DNA from 2 places in the Streptomyces sp. NTD91 genome. Region 1 is predicted to be linked to the other one. Evidence: riboswitches for the same ligand, from Rfam matches in the RefSeq annotation. Region 1 holds a riboswitch; the other holds the start of a gene.
The links. Region 1 has a riboswitch for glycine ahead of gcvP (aminomethyl-transferring glycine dehydrogenase). Riboswitches for the same ligand answer to the same signal wherever they lie in the genome.

Region 1 (6,578 bases):
GCCCCTCGGCGAGGAGGGTGGCGTACCGGTGCGTGCGGCGGGCGATGGTCCTGAGGCCTTCCGGACCGTGGTAGACGGCGTACATGCCGGCCATCACGGCGAGCAGCACCTGCGCGGTGCAGATGTTGCTGGTGGCCTTCTCGCGGCGGATGTGCTGCTCACGGGTCTGCAGCGCGAGGCGGTAGGCCTTGTTGCCATCGGCGTCGACGGAGACGCCCACGAGACGGCCGGGGAGGCTGCGCGCGAACTTCTCGTGCACGGCCATGTAGCCGGCGTGCGGACCGCCGAAGCCCATCGGCACGCCGAAGCGCTGGGTGGTGCCCACGGCGATGTCGGCGCCCAGCTCGCCCGGAGAGGTCAGCAGGGTCAGGGCGAGCAGGTCGGCGGCGACGGTGACGAGCGCGCCCAACCGGTGCGCCTGGTCGATGACCGGCTTGATGTCCCGTACGGCACCCGAGGCGCCCGGGTACTGGATCAGCACGCCGTTGATCTCGCGCGCGGCGACCTCGGCCGGGATGCCCGCGGAGAGGTCGGCGACGACGACCTCGACGTCGGCCGGTTCGGCACGGGTCTGGATGACCGCGATGGTCTGCGGCAGGGTGTCCGCGTCGACCAGGAAGAGGCCCTTCTTGTTCTTGCCCATGCGCCGGGACAGCGCCATGGCCTCGGCGGCGGCGGTGCCCTCGTCGAGGAGGGAGGCACCGGAGGTGGGCAGGCCGGTGAGGTCGGCGACCGTGGTCTGGAAATTCAGCAGCGCTTCGAGCCGGCCCTGGGAGATCTCCGGCTGGTACGGCGTGTAGGCCGTGTACCAGGCCGGGTTCTCCATGACGTTGCGCAGGATGACGGGCGGCGTGAACGTCCCGTAGTACCCCAGGCCGATCATGGAGTCGAGGACCTGGTTGCGGTCGGCGAGCGCGCGCAGTTCGGCGAGCACCTCGGCCTCGGTGCGGGCGCCCGGCAGGTCGAGGGCGCCGGCGTTCTTGATCACATCCGGGACCGCTGCGGCGGTCAGCTCGTCCAGCGAGCCGTATCCGACGTGCGCGAGCATCTTGGCCCGCGCCTCCTGGTCGGGCCCGATGTGGCGCTGCTCGAACGGGATGCCCGCTTCGAGCTCCGAGAGCGGAATGCGGTGGGCGGTCATTGCGGAGGCCTCCTGGTCTGACGCGACCTTCGAAGGGCACCACGGCACGGGTGCCCGGACGGCCTCCCCCTCTGTCATCTCAACCTGAGAGCTTCACCGGGTATGCCCCGGCTTTCACCGTCGGTGAGAGCCGGTGCTGTCGACACCCGCCCTGCTTTCCAGAGTGACCTCGTCCGTGCGGTACGTGAGCCTGAGAGATTCCGGGGAGGATTTGCTCCTTCGGCGCCTCCGAGGTGGGTCGGAGGACTCTCCCGCACGGGGTCAGCAGCCGCTGTCAGCCTACCAGCGGGGTCCGCACCGGGGTCCTCGAGTGGCCGCCTGCCTGAATGTGCTCTTTTGTAGTGCTTACGGATGAGTCGCGACCAAGTGGAGGGAGAGGGACCGTGCTGACCGAGATCGATCCGCGTAACCTGATCGGCTGCAAGGCGTTCGACCGCAATGGCGCCAAGATCGGCACCATAGACGAGGTCTACCTCGACGACGCGACCGGCGTCCCCGAGTGGGCGGCCATACGCACCGGCCTGTTCTCCCGCGACGCATTCGTCCCCCTGGAACCGAGCGAGCTGATCGACGGCTCCCTCCACGTCCCCTTCGACCGCGCCCTGATCAAGGACGCCCCCGACTTCGGCGTGGGCCGCCACCTCTCCCCCGAACAGGAACTCCAGCTCTACCACCACTACGGCCTGGACGTGGCCTCACCCCCGTCCGTAGCGGACCACGACTTCGGCAAACTGGCGGGTTCTGAGGAGACGTGACTCCTCCCCGGTGCCCGGGGCGGAGCGCCGTGTCGTTCACTGCTCGAGGGACCGGCTCGAGCGGGCGAACGGGCCGAGTCCGAGACCAGCGGCAACGGATCGGCGGACTCCAGCACGGGATCGTCGACGGAGAACGTCCGCACCCGCCCCGGAGGGGACAGCGGCGTCTCGAACCGCACCGTCACCCGCCCCAGCCCGCTCCCCTGCACCCACCCGTGCCCGTACTCCGCGTGCCGCACGTCCTGCCCGGCCCGCCACGACCGCTCCTCCGGCTCCGCCCGCTCCACCACCGTCTCGGCCTCGCCCCGCCCCGGCTCCTCGACCGCGGGCACCGGCATGGCCTGCGCGAAAAGGTCCTCCTGCGTGTAGTCGGCGAGCCCTGAGACACCCACGCCCAGCAGGCGGACCCCGCCCGTGGTGTCCACGGAGTCCAGCAGTCGTGCGGCCGCCTCCCGCACCACCGCCGGATCGTCGGTCGGCCCCCGCAGCGTCTCCGACCGGGTCAGGGTCGAGAAGTCGTACCGCCGCACCTTCAGCACGATCGTCCGCCCGGACAGCCCGGCTCCCCGCAGCCGCCCCACGCACCGGTCGGCGAGCCGTCGCACCTCGAGCCCGATCCGCAGCCGGTCGTGGATGTCCACGTCGTAGGTGTCCTCGACCGACACCGACTTCGCCTCGCGCTCGGCCACCACGGGCCGCTCGTCGTGGGCCAGGGCCATGGCGTACAGGGCCTGCCCGTGGGCCTTGCCCAGCAGCCGTACCAGCTCGTCCTCGCCTGCCTCGGCCAGCTCCTCGACCGTGGTGATCCCGGCCCTGCGCAGATGGTCCCCGGTGGCCGGCCCGACCCCCGGCAGGGTCCGCACCGGCATCGGCCCCAGCAGCGCCCGCTCGGACCCCGGCTCGATGACCACCAGCCCGTCCGGCTTGGCCTGCTCGGAGGCGATCTTGGCCAGCATCTTGGAGGCGGCCAGCCCCACCGATCCGGTGAGCCCGGTGACCGCCCGGATTTCCGCGCGCAGCCTCGTCCCGGCCAGCCGCGCCGATTCCTCGTCGCACGCCGTCCCGCCGGCCTCCAGGTCCACGAACGCCTCGTCCAGGCTGAGCGGCTCCACCAGCGGCGACAGCCCACGCAGCAGTGCCATCACCTGCTCGCTGATCTCCCGGTACAGGCTGAAGCGAGGCACGAGATACGCGGCGTTGGGCGCGAGCCGACGCGCCTGGGCCATGGGCATCGCCGAGTGGACCCCGAACGCCCGCGCCTCGTACGACGCGGTGGCCACCACCCCGCGCGGCCCGAGTCCGCCCACGACGACCGCCTTCCCGCGCAGGCTCGGCTTGGATGCCTGCTCCACCGAGGCGTAGAAGGCATCCATGTCGAGATGCAGGATCGTGGGCGCGTTTCTCACATGTCCGATGCTGCACCACGGCACTGACAATGCCGTGGTACGGGAGGACGGCTGGGGCCCGCGCTCAGACCGCCCGGTTGCGCCGCCGTGCCAGCTCGTCCGCGGGATTCTGCCCGACAAGGGTCTCGCCGGTGTCGATGCGCTCGCCGTGCAGCTGGGAGAGCGCGCTTTCCACGTCCCGCCACACCACGCCGACGGCGATTCCGAAGATGCCCTGACCGCCCTGGAGGAGGGCGTGGACCTCGTCCGGCGAGGTGCACTCGTACACCGTGGCGCCGTCGCTCATCAGCGTCATCCGCTCCAGGTCGCAAAACCCGCGTTCCCTGAGGTGCTGCACGGCCGTGCGGATGTTCTGCAGCGAGACCCCGGTGTCCAGGAACCGCTTGACGATCTTCAGGACGACCACGTCCCGGAAGCTGTACAGCCGCTGCGTCCCCGACCCGTACGCGGGCCGAACGCTCGGCTCGACCAGCCCGGTGCGTGCCCAGTAGTCGAGCTGCCGGTAGGTGATGCCCGCGGCCGCGCAGGCCGTCGGCCCGCGATAGCCGATCTGCTCCGACGTCATGGAAGCCGCCCCTCCGCCGTTCGGCACGACCGTCGGCCGCTGCGGAGCGTGATCCACCGCGCTGCTGTGAACCGGGTACGGCCCGTTCTCCCCGAAACCACGCACGGGAGCACCCCCAGCCGTACCGTCGCCGCTGGTTCTCACGCCGACCTCCGTCCTTGACCTGCCCTCACGACGGTAGGCAGTCACCACGGGTGCGTCAACGATCGCCACACTCGGCACGCCGAGTGATAATCACCCTAGGAGTGGTTTCCCGTGCCCCACCGCGGGGAAAGGCTAGCCGAATGCGCTCGGGGGACCGTGCAGGACGGCCTCACAGGCCGTTGGCAAGTGCCCGGACACGGCGTGGCCGGCGGCGCCTCACCGTGTCCGGTTCGGCGCCCGCCGACCGTCCGCGATCACTGGTTGCTCGTACCGAAGTCCTCGGGGGAGATCTGGTCCAGGAACTCGCGGAACTTCTCCACCTCGTCCTCCTGCTCGTCCGGGATGGCGATGCCGGCGTCGTCCAGCACCGTGTCGCTGCCGTAGATCGGCGTTCCGGTGCGCAGGGCCAGCGCTATGGCATCGGAGGGACGGGCGCTGACCTCGACCCCGCTGGCGAAGACCAGCTCCGCGTAGAAGACGCCTTCCCGCAGGTCGGTGATGCGTACCTCGGTCAGCTCCTGGCCGACGGCCTCCAGCACGTCCTTGAACAGATCGTGGGTCAGCGGCCTCGCAGGGGCCATGCCCTGCTGGGCGAAAGCGATCGCCGTCGCCTCTCCCGGCCCGATCCAGATGGGGAGGTAACGGTCGCCTCCCACTTCGCGCAGGAGCACGATCGGTTGGTTGGAGGGCATTTCGACCCGGACACCTACGACATCGAGCTCGTTCACACAGCAACCCTAGGCCGTGCTCGGGACGTTTGGGTAGTCGGGCCGGGAACAGGTGGCCGATCCGGCCGCCGGCTGCCCACGGTGTTCAGGGCAGCCGCACCCCGAGCGCGGTCTGCACGAGCGCAGCGTGCAGTTTCACCGTCAGCGCCGCCAGCTCCTTCGTACGGGCCTCGGCGTGCGCCCTGGTCTGCGGGTTGCGGTGACGCTTGAGCGGGGCCATCACCTGCTCCACGAGCCCGGCCTCGCGGTCCGCGGCGGCCTTCATCACCCGAAGGTGGCGTGGCTCGATACCGAACCGGCCCAGTTCGGCGACGAGCGAGGCCACGGTGACCGCCTCGGCCTCGTACGTCCCGTCGTCCAGCGGAGCGATGAGCCCGTACGACTCCCACTCCTTCAGGTCGCCCTCGTCGATCTCCGCCGCGGCCATCAGCTCGGCCCTGCCCACCCGGGCCACCGTGGGCGCGGACGGCTCCGGAACGTCCTCGCCGATGCGCTGACGGCCGACGACGGGCAACTGGACGGCCTCCCCGCGCTCCATGGCGTCCAGGTGCTCGCGGATCACCTTCAGCGGCAGATAGTGGTCCCGCTGCATCCTCAGCACATGCGCCAGGCGCTCGACGTCCCTGGCGCTGAACTTGCGGTACCCCGAGGGGCTCCGCTGCGGCTCGATGAGCCCCTCCGACTCCAGGAAGCGGATCTTGGAGACGGTGACTTCGGGGAACTCGTCGCGCAGCACGTTCAGCACCGTGCCGATGCTCATCAGCCCGCTGTCCCTGGCGGCGGTACCGCTTCCGGCACCGCCGCTCGGTGTTTGAAGCATGGACCTTCCCTGGGGGTTTCCCCCGGACACCGGTCCGGGGGCGGGTCAGATGCCCTGCCGGCTCGCGTAGAACACCAACCGGTACTTGCCGATCTGCACCTCGTCGCCGTTCGCCAGCGCGACCTGGTCGATCCGCTCGCGGTTGACGTACGTGCCGTTCAGGCTGCCGACGTCGGCCACGGTGAACGAGCCGTCCGGGGAGCGGCGGAACTCCACGTGCCGACGCGAGACCGTGACGTCGTCCAGGAAGATGTCGCTCTGCGGATGACGGCCGGCCGTGGTCAGATCGCTGTCCAGCAGGAAGCGGCTGCCCGAGTTCGGGCCGCGGCGCACCACCAGCAGCGCCGAGCCGCGCGGCAGCGCGTCCACCGCGGCCTGCGCCTCCGGCGACAGCATCGGCATCTGGGTCTGACCGGTGACCTCGGCGTCGTACGCCTCAAGACCGGAGATCGAGATCGTGGACGTCGTCTCGGACGCGCGCTCCGGCGCCACCCCCGGGCGCAGCGGCGCACCGCAGTTGGAGCAGAAGCGGGCGTTCTGCGCGTTGCGGTTACCGCACCTCGTACACACCAGGACCGACATGGACGGATCCTCCTGCGGCTGCCCCGCCGGGGCGTTGGACGCGTACGGACCGGGGGCGTACCCTCCACCCGCACCTGAGGCTGACGGTTGCCCGAAACCTATGCCGCCGGACTGCGCAGGGTCAACCGACGTCCCGCTCTGACCTCCGGAAATGCCACCGCCCGGACCAGCGACCTGGTCCCGGAACAGCGGGCGCTGGCCCTCCGCGTCAGGCTGCGCGCGGTGCCGAGCGGTCGCGTTGTCGCTGCCCTCTCGCGCGCTCTTGCCGAACAACTTCGCAAACAACTTCACGGGCGATTCCCCTTGACCGAAACAGACCCGCCCGTGGGGCAGGACGAACCCTGATTGCCTACACCGGCCGAGCCGGACATTCTCACAACGTCCGTAACCACCAGACAGTTTCCACCACGCACCACGCCTTCGGTGCGCCGACCCCC
Region 2 (6,578 bases), on a different contig from region 1:
GGCGCGCCGCCCATGGCGTCGATCACCGACTGCTTGTCGACCGCCCACTGCACGGCCTTGCGGCAGTGCACGTTGTCGAACGGCGCGACGTGCAGGTTCAGCGCCATGTAGCCGGTGGCACCGGCGTAGGAGTTGTCCGTCTGCTTGGCGTACTTGCCGGCCAGGACCTTCGGCTGGGTCTGCGGCTGCACACCGGCGCCGGAGATGTCGGCCGTGATCTTGTCGGCCATCAGGTCGTTGTCGATCGAGACCGGGTTGACCTTGAACTTGACGACGATCTTGTCCGGCAGCGCCTTGCGGATCGGGTCCGTCTTCGGGTCCCAGTTCGGGTTGCGGACGAGGGTGGCGCTGGCGCCCTCCTCGTACGACGAGAACTTGTAGGGGCCGGAGGAGACGATGTGCTGGACGTACTTCGCACCGTCGTCCTTCGCCTGCGGCACGGGGGCCGTCTGGGAGAAGGTCGCCAGGTAGTCGAAGTCGGCGAACGGCTGGTTCAGGTGGAAGACGATCGTGCGGTCGTCCGGGGTGGCGATGGAGTCCAGGCCCTTCTTGTCCTTGTAGGGGCCCTTGTACTTGTCACCGCCCTGCAGGTACGCCTTGAAGTACGTCGGGCCGTTGGACAGGGCCTCGGGCGCGAAGTTGGAGCGCTCGATCGCGTACTTGACGTCCTTGGACGTGATCGGGGTGCCGTCCTCGAACTTCAGGCCCGGACGCAGGTGGTACGTCCAGGTCTTGGCGTCCTTGCTGGGCGTGCCCAGGGACTCCGCGAGGTCCGGGACGACCGTGAGGCCGTCCTTGCCGGCGGCCGGCTTGAACGTGACGAGCGTCCGCGCGTAGAGGCGCGAGAAGTTCTGCACGAAGCCGTAGTAGGTGTTGCCCGGGTCCAGGGAGTCCGGCACGTCGGAGTCCTCCAGCGTGACCGTACCCCCCTTCTTGCTCGACGCATTGACAATGGAGCTCAGCGCCGCGTCCTTGCTGCCGCTGCCGCCGCTGCTGCTCTTGCCGCTCCCGCCGCCACAGGCGGCCGCGCCCAGGGAGAGCGCCGTGACCGACGCCACGGCGGCGATAACCCTTCTGGTCTTCACGTTGAGGAAAGCCTCCCCTATCGATGGATCACTTGCTGCGAGGGTCGAGCGCGTCACGCAGCCCGTCACCCAGCAGGTTGAAGGCCAGGACGGTGATGAAGATCGCCAGTCCGGGCACGAACATGTACTGCGGATCTGCGGTGTACAGATCCACGGCGTTGCTGAGCATGCCGCCCCAGGAGGCCTGCGGCGGAGCGATACCGACTCCGAGGAAGCTCAACGCGGCCTCGAAGAGGATGTTCGTCGGGATGATCAGCGTCGAGTAGACGAGGATCGGCGCGACGAGGTTCGGGAGCAGCTCGCGGAACAGGATGTACGGGCCGCGGGCCCCCAGGCTGGTGGCGGCCTCGACGAACTCCCGCCTGCGCAGGGTCATCGTCTGGGCGCGCACGATGCGGCCGATGTAGGGCCAGCTGAAGAAGCCGATCACGAAGATCAGCACGGAGATCCGCAGCGGCAGGCCGTTGAGCCCGAAGAAGCCGTCCTGCACCGAGGCGGAGATGGCGATGGCGAACAGCAGCAGCGGGAACGCCAGGAAGGTGTCCATCAGCTTGCTGATGATGCTGTCGACCCAGCCGCCGTAGTAGCCGGCGATCACGCCCAGGACGGTTCCGATGACCACCGAGAGGAGGGTGGCGCCGCCGGCGACCAGGAGGGAGACCCAGGAGCCGTCGATGATGCGGGCGAGCATGTCACGGCCGTACTGCGGTTCCACGCCGAGCGGGTGGGCGAGGCTCATGCCGCCCCAGCCGCCCTTCGGAGCCAGCAGCGCCGGGTCGATGAGGTCCTGGTGGAACTTGTCCGGGTCGAGCCCGAAGATCGACTCGATCGGCTTGGCGAGCACCGCCATCAGCACGAGCAGAATGACGACGACGCCGCCCGCCACGGCCACCTTGTCCCGCTTGAACCGGGTCCAGGCGATCTGGCTGAGTGAACGCCCTTCGATCTGGCTCTTCTTGGCCCCGGCGAGCACGGACTCGGGAGGCGCTGCAGCCTCTTCCCCGGTGGTCTCGATCGGTGCGGTCACAGTTGACCTGACCCCTCTCGCCGGTGGTGACCGGCCTTTGTCCGCCGCTGTGGGCGGCTTGGTTCACTTACCTGCGCCGGCCGCACGTTGGTGACGGCCCCGGAGTGCCAGCTGATCCTGTGACTGGTTCGAGCACAGGAGCGATGGCCTCGCGTCTTGAGAGGCGAGTCTTCAACGCGCTCTCGATCACGCGCCAGGCCTGATGGAGAAAGTATGCGTAAACGTGATGCCACCTAGGGGAATCCGTTATCCGAACAGGGAAGATCGACTGCCGGACGCGGACATCGGCGGACACCTCGCCCGAATCGGGCGGACATACGGGGTGGTTGAGGGCAGGCACCGGCGTTGTGGTCGGCGTCACAGCGCCCGAGCGCTCAGTAGGACCGGGGGCCCGTGTAGCCGTACCCCGGACCGGCGGCGGGCGCCGGTGCCGCGTGCGCCTCGCGGTCGTAGAACGGGCGGGCGTTGACCCGCATCCACATCACCACCGGGTCGTAGTCGTCCGTCATCACGACCGTCGACACCGGCAGGCCCTCCGGGACCGCACCGATGGACTGCTGCATCATCGCGCGCACCGAGTCGACCGCCGCCGGGGAGGTGTCGTACACGTCCAGGCCGATGGCGAGGTACGGCGCGCCCAGTGCCGGCTGCACCCAGGCACGGCGCAGGGACCGCAGGGCCGGGGTGCGGTGAGCGTTCTGCGCGAGGAGGGCGTAGAACTGCGGGATCTCGATTCCGGGCTCGCCGAGCCGGAGGGGCCCCGCGGGCTGGCGCTCCAGCCCGGTCGCGATCCGGCGCAGGTCCAGCCAGGGGATGCCGACACCGCCGCCCGGGGCGTGCGGGTTCAGCCAGAGGCCGTAGTGGTCGGGGTAGAGGGTGCGGGCCACGTCGAGCCCGTCGACGACCTCGTACGACCGGTTCCAGCCGCTGGCCGACAGCTCCTGGGCGGAGGTGACGCAGGGGGCGTAGTGGAAGCCGTCGACCTCCATGTTCCCGTACTGGGCGTCCGGGGAGCCGGCCTGGCCGTGCCACAACAGCATCCAGATCTGACCGGCGGAGGGCGTGGCGAGGGCACGGAGCAGGGCCTCGTAGGCGTCGTAGCGGCCGGGGGTGACCTGGCGCAGCATGTGCTCGACGCCGCCGCTGTGGCTCGCGCTCACCTGTCGTGCCCTTCTCTTTTCCGTGCCCCGCGTTCGGGGACAGCTTATGCGCCCGCCGGGGTGCCGCCCCGGGTGCGTGCACGAGTGCGGGTGAGTGGTGGGTTCTCGCTCCCCGTCCTGGCTTCGCTCGAACCCGGGAACCCGCACCGCGGCGCAGCCGCGCACCGGACACGGCCCCGCGCCCCTTCGGGCACCTCAGTGGCCGTACTGATAGAAGGGACGGACCCTTGCGGTCAGCCATTCGGCCACCGGGTCGTCCGTGACGTCCAGGAGGACCAGGTTGACCGGCCACTTGACCGGGACTTTGCCGAGGGCCCTGCCGAGGGCCTGGAGGGGGAGGGTGCGCAGGTCGCCCTCCCACTGCGAGAGCTCGACGCCCACGAACATGACCGGTTCGTCGGTCTCGATCGCCGCGAGGCAGCGGCGGGCCGTGAGGACCACCCCGGTCTCGGCGAACTCGGCGGACGCCGCGGACAGGAAGTCGACCGGGTCGTCCTGCCAGTCGGGCTCGAAGAGCCGGACCCGGCCGCCGGTGTTCGGGCCGTCCAGCGGGGTGCGGCCGGTCCGGCACAGCTCGGCCACCGCCGCGGGCGGCAGCGGGATGCCGACCAGCGCGTCGGGGTTCACGGCGATGCCGATCTGCGGGGGCAGACCGCGGGCGAACTCCACGGCGGGCGCGATGGTGTACGGCATGTGAGGGCCTGCCGCCTGGCGCAGCTGCTCCTCGGAGCTGAACACCGGGACGTACGCCTGGCCGTCGATGTCCAGCGAGGGCAGGTCCAGCGGGCCACTGTCAGGGCCGCCGCCGTTGGGCAGCGGGATCCACAGCAGACTGCGGCCCAGCACCTCGGTGATCCGGCCGGCCGCGGCGGGTATGCCGAGGGAGGCCGAGAGCACCTCCTCCAGTTCATTGCCGGGCCAGCCGCCGTGCGGCTGGGGGTGCGCCTGTGCCGGGAAGTCCGCGGGAATGTCCGCCGGGAAGTCCATCTGCCTACCGCCTGCTGGGAACCACTGCTGTGTCCATGAAGGCTAGCGGGTGGCTGTGACAGTGCCTCACCTTCGGACGACCGTGCGGCGGCCTCATGCCGGGAAGGCGATCCGTTGCAGGGCACCCGCCGCCGGCCGGTCCAGCAGGGTCGCCGAGCCGCAGCCCGCGGGCATCCGGCCGCCCTCGACCGCGGCGAGCACCCGGGCGGTCGTACGGCGGTGGCGGCGGAAGGCACGGGCGGACACGCCCCGGCCGCGCTCGCGCCGGCCCTCGCGGGCGGCCTCGGGACCGACGTCGAGCAGCAGCAGATGCAGGGGCCAGCCGCGGCGGCGGGCCTTGCGGGCGAGCCGGCCGCCCACCCGGGGCCGGGTGCCGCAGTCGTGCACGACGACGCCCTCGCCGGTGCGCAGGGCGCGGCGCAGTCCGGCGATGGGGGTGCCCCCCGCGCGAGCGGAGCCGAGCGTGGGGGAGGGCGAGGCGGACCAGGGGGGCGGTGGAGGGGGTACGGGAGGCGGCCTGCGCGCACGTCCCGGCGGTCGCGGGTGTGCTGGGAGTCGACACGACGACCGGGAACCGCGCGGTTCATGAGGGTGGACCTGCCGCTGCCGGGCAGGCCGGTGACCACGACCGGGTCACGGGGGCCGGAGAGCAGGGTGCGCGGGACGCGACCGGCGCGCTCGCGCAGGTCGCGGACGACCGGGTCCGGGGCGGCCGGCTGCCCGGGCACCGCGACGCCGGTGACGTGCACCGGGTCCTGTTCACCGTGATCGTCCTCCCCTGTCGGCCGGTGCTCCTCCTGCCCGCAGTCCGTAAAGAGAAGGTGATGGACGATGTCGCCACCAGGGTCCGGGGCCTGCCACAGGTCGGTTACAAAAGCCCGCCCGCCGTGCGATGATGTGGCCGCCAACTGCATACCGGCCGCTTGAATCCGCGCGGGAGAGTCCCTGGCAGCACAGATGCCGGGGCGCCGAAGGAGCAAGTCCCTCCCTTGAATCTCTCAGGCCCCGTTACCGCGCGGGCGAGGCACATCTGAAAAGCGGGCCGCTCTACGACAGTGGCTCCACCCACGGTGCAAGCCGTGATCGTCCCTGTGGCGGTCCCGGCGAACCTCTCAGGTTCCGATGACAGATGGGGAGGAACGTTCCTCGCCCGTCCTGTTTCGCCCTGGGAGACGACCGACCGATGAGCAGCACTGAACTCCGTCACACCGCGCTCGATGCCGTGCATCGCGCGCTCGGTGCGACGATGACCGACTTCGCCGGCTGGGACATGCCGCTGCGCTACGGCTCCGAGCGCGACGAGCACATCGCCGTGCGGACGAAGGCGGGCCTGTTCGACCTCTCCCACATGGGCGAGATCGCCGTCACCGGTGCGGAGGCGGCCGCCTTCCTGAACCACGCCCTGGTCGGCAACATCGCCTCCGTCGGCGTGGGCCGCGCCCGCTACACCATGATCTGCCGGGCCGACGGCGGCATCCTGGACGACCTGATCGTCTACCGGCTCGCCGAGACCGAGTACATGGTCGTCGCGAACGCCTCCAACGCCCAGGTGGTGCTGGACGCCCTCACCGAGCGCGCCGCCGGCTTCGACGCCGAGGTCCGCGACGACCGGGACGCCTACGCACTGATCGCCGTCCAGGGCCCCGAGTCCCCCGGCATCCTGAAGTCGCTCACCGACGCCGACCTCGACGGCCTCAAGTACTACGCCGGGCTGCCCGGCACGGTCGCCGGCGTCCCTGCGCTGATCGCCCGCACCGGGTACACCGGCGAGGACGGTTTCGAGCTGTTCGTGAAGCCCGAGCACGCCGTCGAGCTGTGGCAGGCGCTGACCAGGGCCGGCGAGGGCGTCGGCCTGGTGCCGTGCGGCCTGTCCTGCCGGGACACCCTGCGCCTGGAGGCGGGCATGCCGCTGTACGGGCACGAGCTGACCACCGAGCTGACCCCCTTCGACGCCGGGCTCGGCCGTGTGGTGAAGTTCGAGAAGGAGGGCGACTTCGTCGGGCGCGAGGCGCTCCGGCAGGCCGCCGCACGGGCTGAGGAGAACCCGCCGCGGATCCTCGTCGGCCTGGTCGCCGAGGGCCGCCGCGTTCCGCGGGCCGGGTATGCCGTCGTCGCGGGCGGTGAGGTGATCGGCGAGGTCACCTCCGGCGCTCCCTCCCCCACCCTGGGCAAGCCGATCGCCATGGCGTACGTCGACGCGGCGCACGCGGCGCCGGGCACCGAGGGCGTCGGCGTGGACATCCGGGGCAGCCACGAGCCGTACGAGGTCGTGGCGCTGCCGTTCTACAAGCGCCAGAAGTAGACACTGGGCGCGGTCAC

Region 2: linked by a shared signal. The riboswitch ahead of gcvT (glycine cleavage system aminomethyltransferase GcvT) and the one ahead of gcvP (aminomethyl-transferring glycine dehydrogenase) in region 1 are both predicted to bind glycine.

What each region holds. Positions count from the first base shown of each region.
Region 1 covers NZ_JCAJZW010000007.1:5,620-12,197, reverse strand. The annotation lists gene gcvP (aminomethyl-transferring glycine dehydrogenase) at 1-1,141, opposite strand, end outside; glycine riboswitch at 1,310-1,405, opposite strand; gene AC5WRT_RS10290 (PRC-barrel domain-containing protein) at 1,525-1,896, shown strand; gene AC5WRT_RS10285 (DNA polymerase IV) at 1,818-3,302, opposite strand; gene AC5WRT_RS10280 (MerR family transcriptional regulator) at 3,367-4,011, opposite strand; gene AC5WRT_RS10275 (bifunctional nuclease family protein) at 4,266-4,739, opposite strand; gene ftsR (transcriptional regulator FtsR) at 4,825-5,559, opposite strand; gene AC5WRT_RS10265 (double zinc ribbon and FHA domain-containing protein) at 5,605-6,432, opposite strand.
Region 2 covers NZ_JCAJZW010000003.1:282,765-289,342, forward strand. The annotation lists gene AC5WRT_RS05820 (ABC transporter substrate-binding protein) at 1-1,085, opposite strand, end outside; gene AC5WRT_RS05825 (ABC transporter permease) at 1,114-2,112, opposite strand; gene AC5WRT_RS05830 (enhanced serine sensitivity protein SseB C-terminal domain-containing protein) at 2,487-3,239, opposite strand; gene AC5WRT_RS05835 (enhanced serine sensitivity protein SseB) at 3,468-4,259, opposite strand; partial or broken gene AC5WRT_RS05840 (AAA family ATPase) at 4,353-5,008, opposite strand; glycine riboswitch at 5,184-5,283, shown strand; glycine riboswitch at 5,284-5,398, shown strand; gene gcvT (glycine cleavage system aminomethyltransferase GcvT) at 5,443-6,561, shown strand.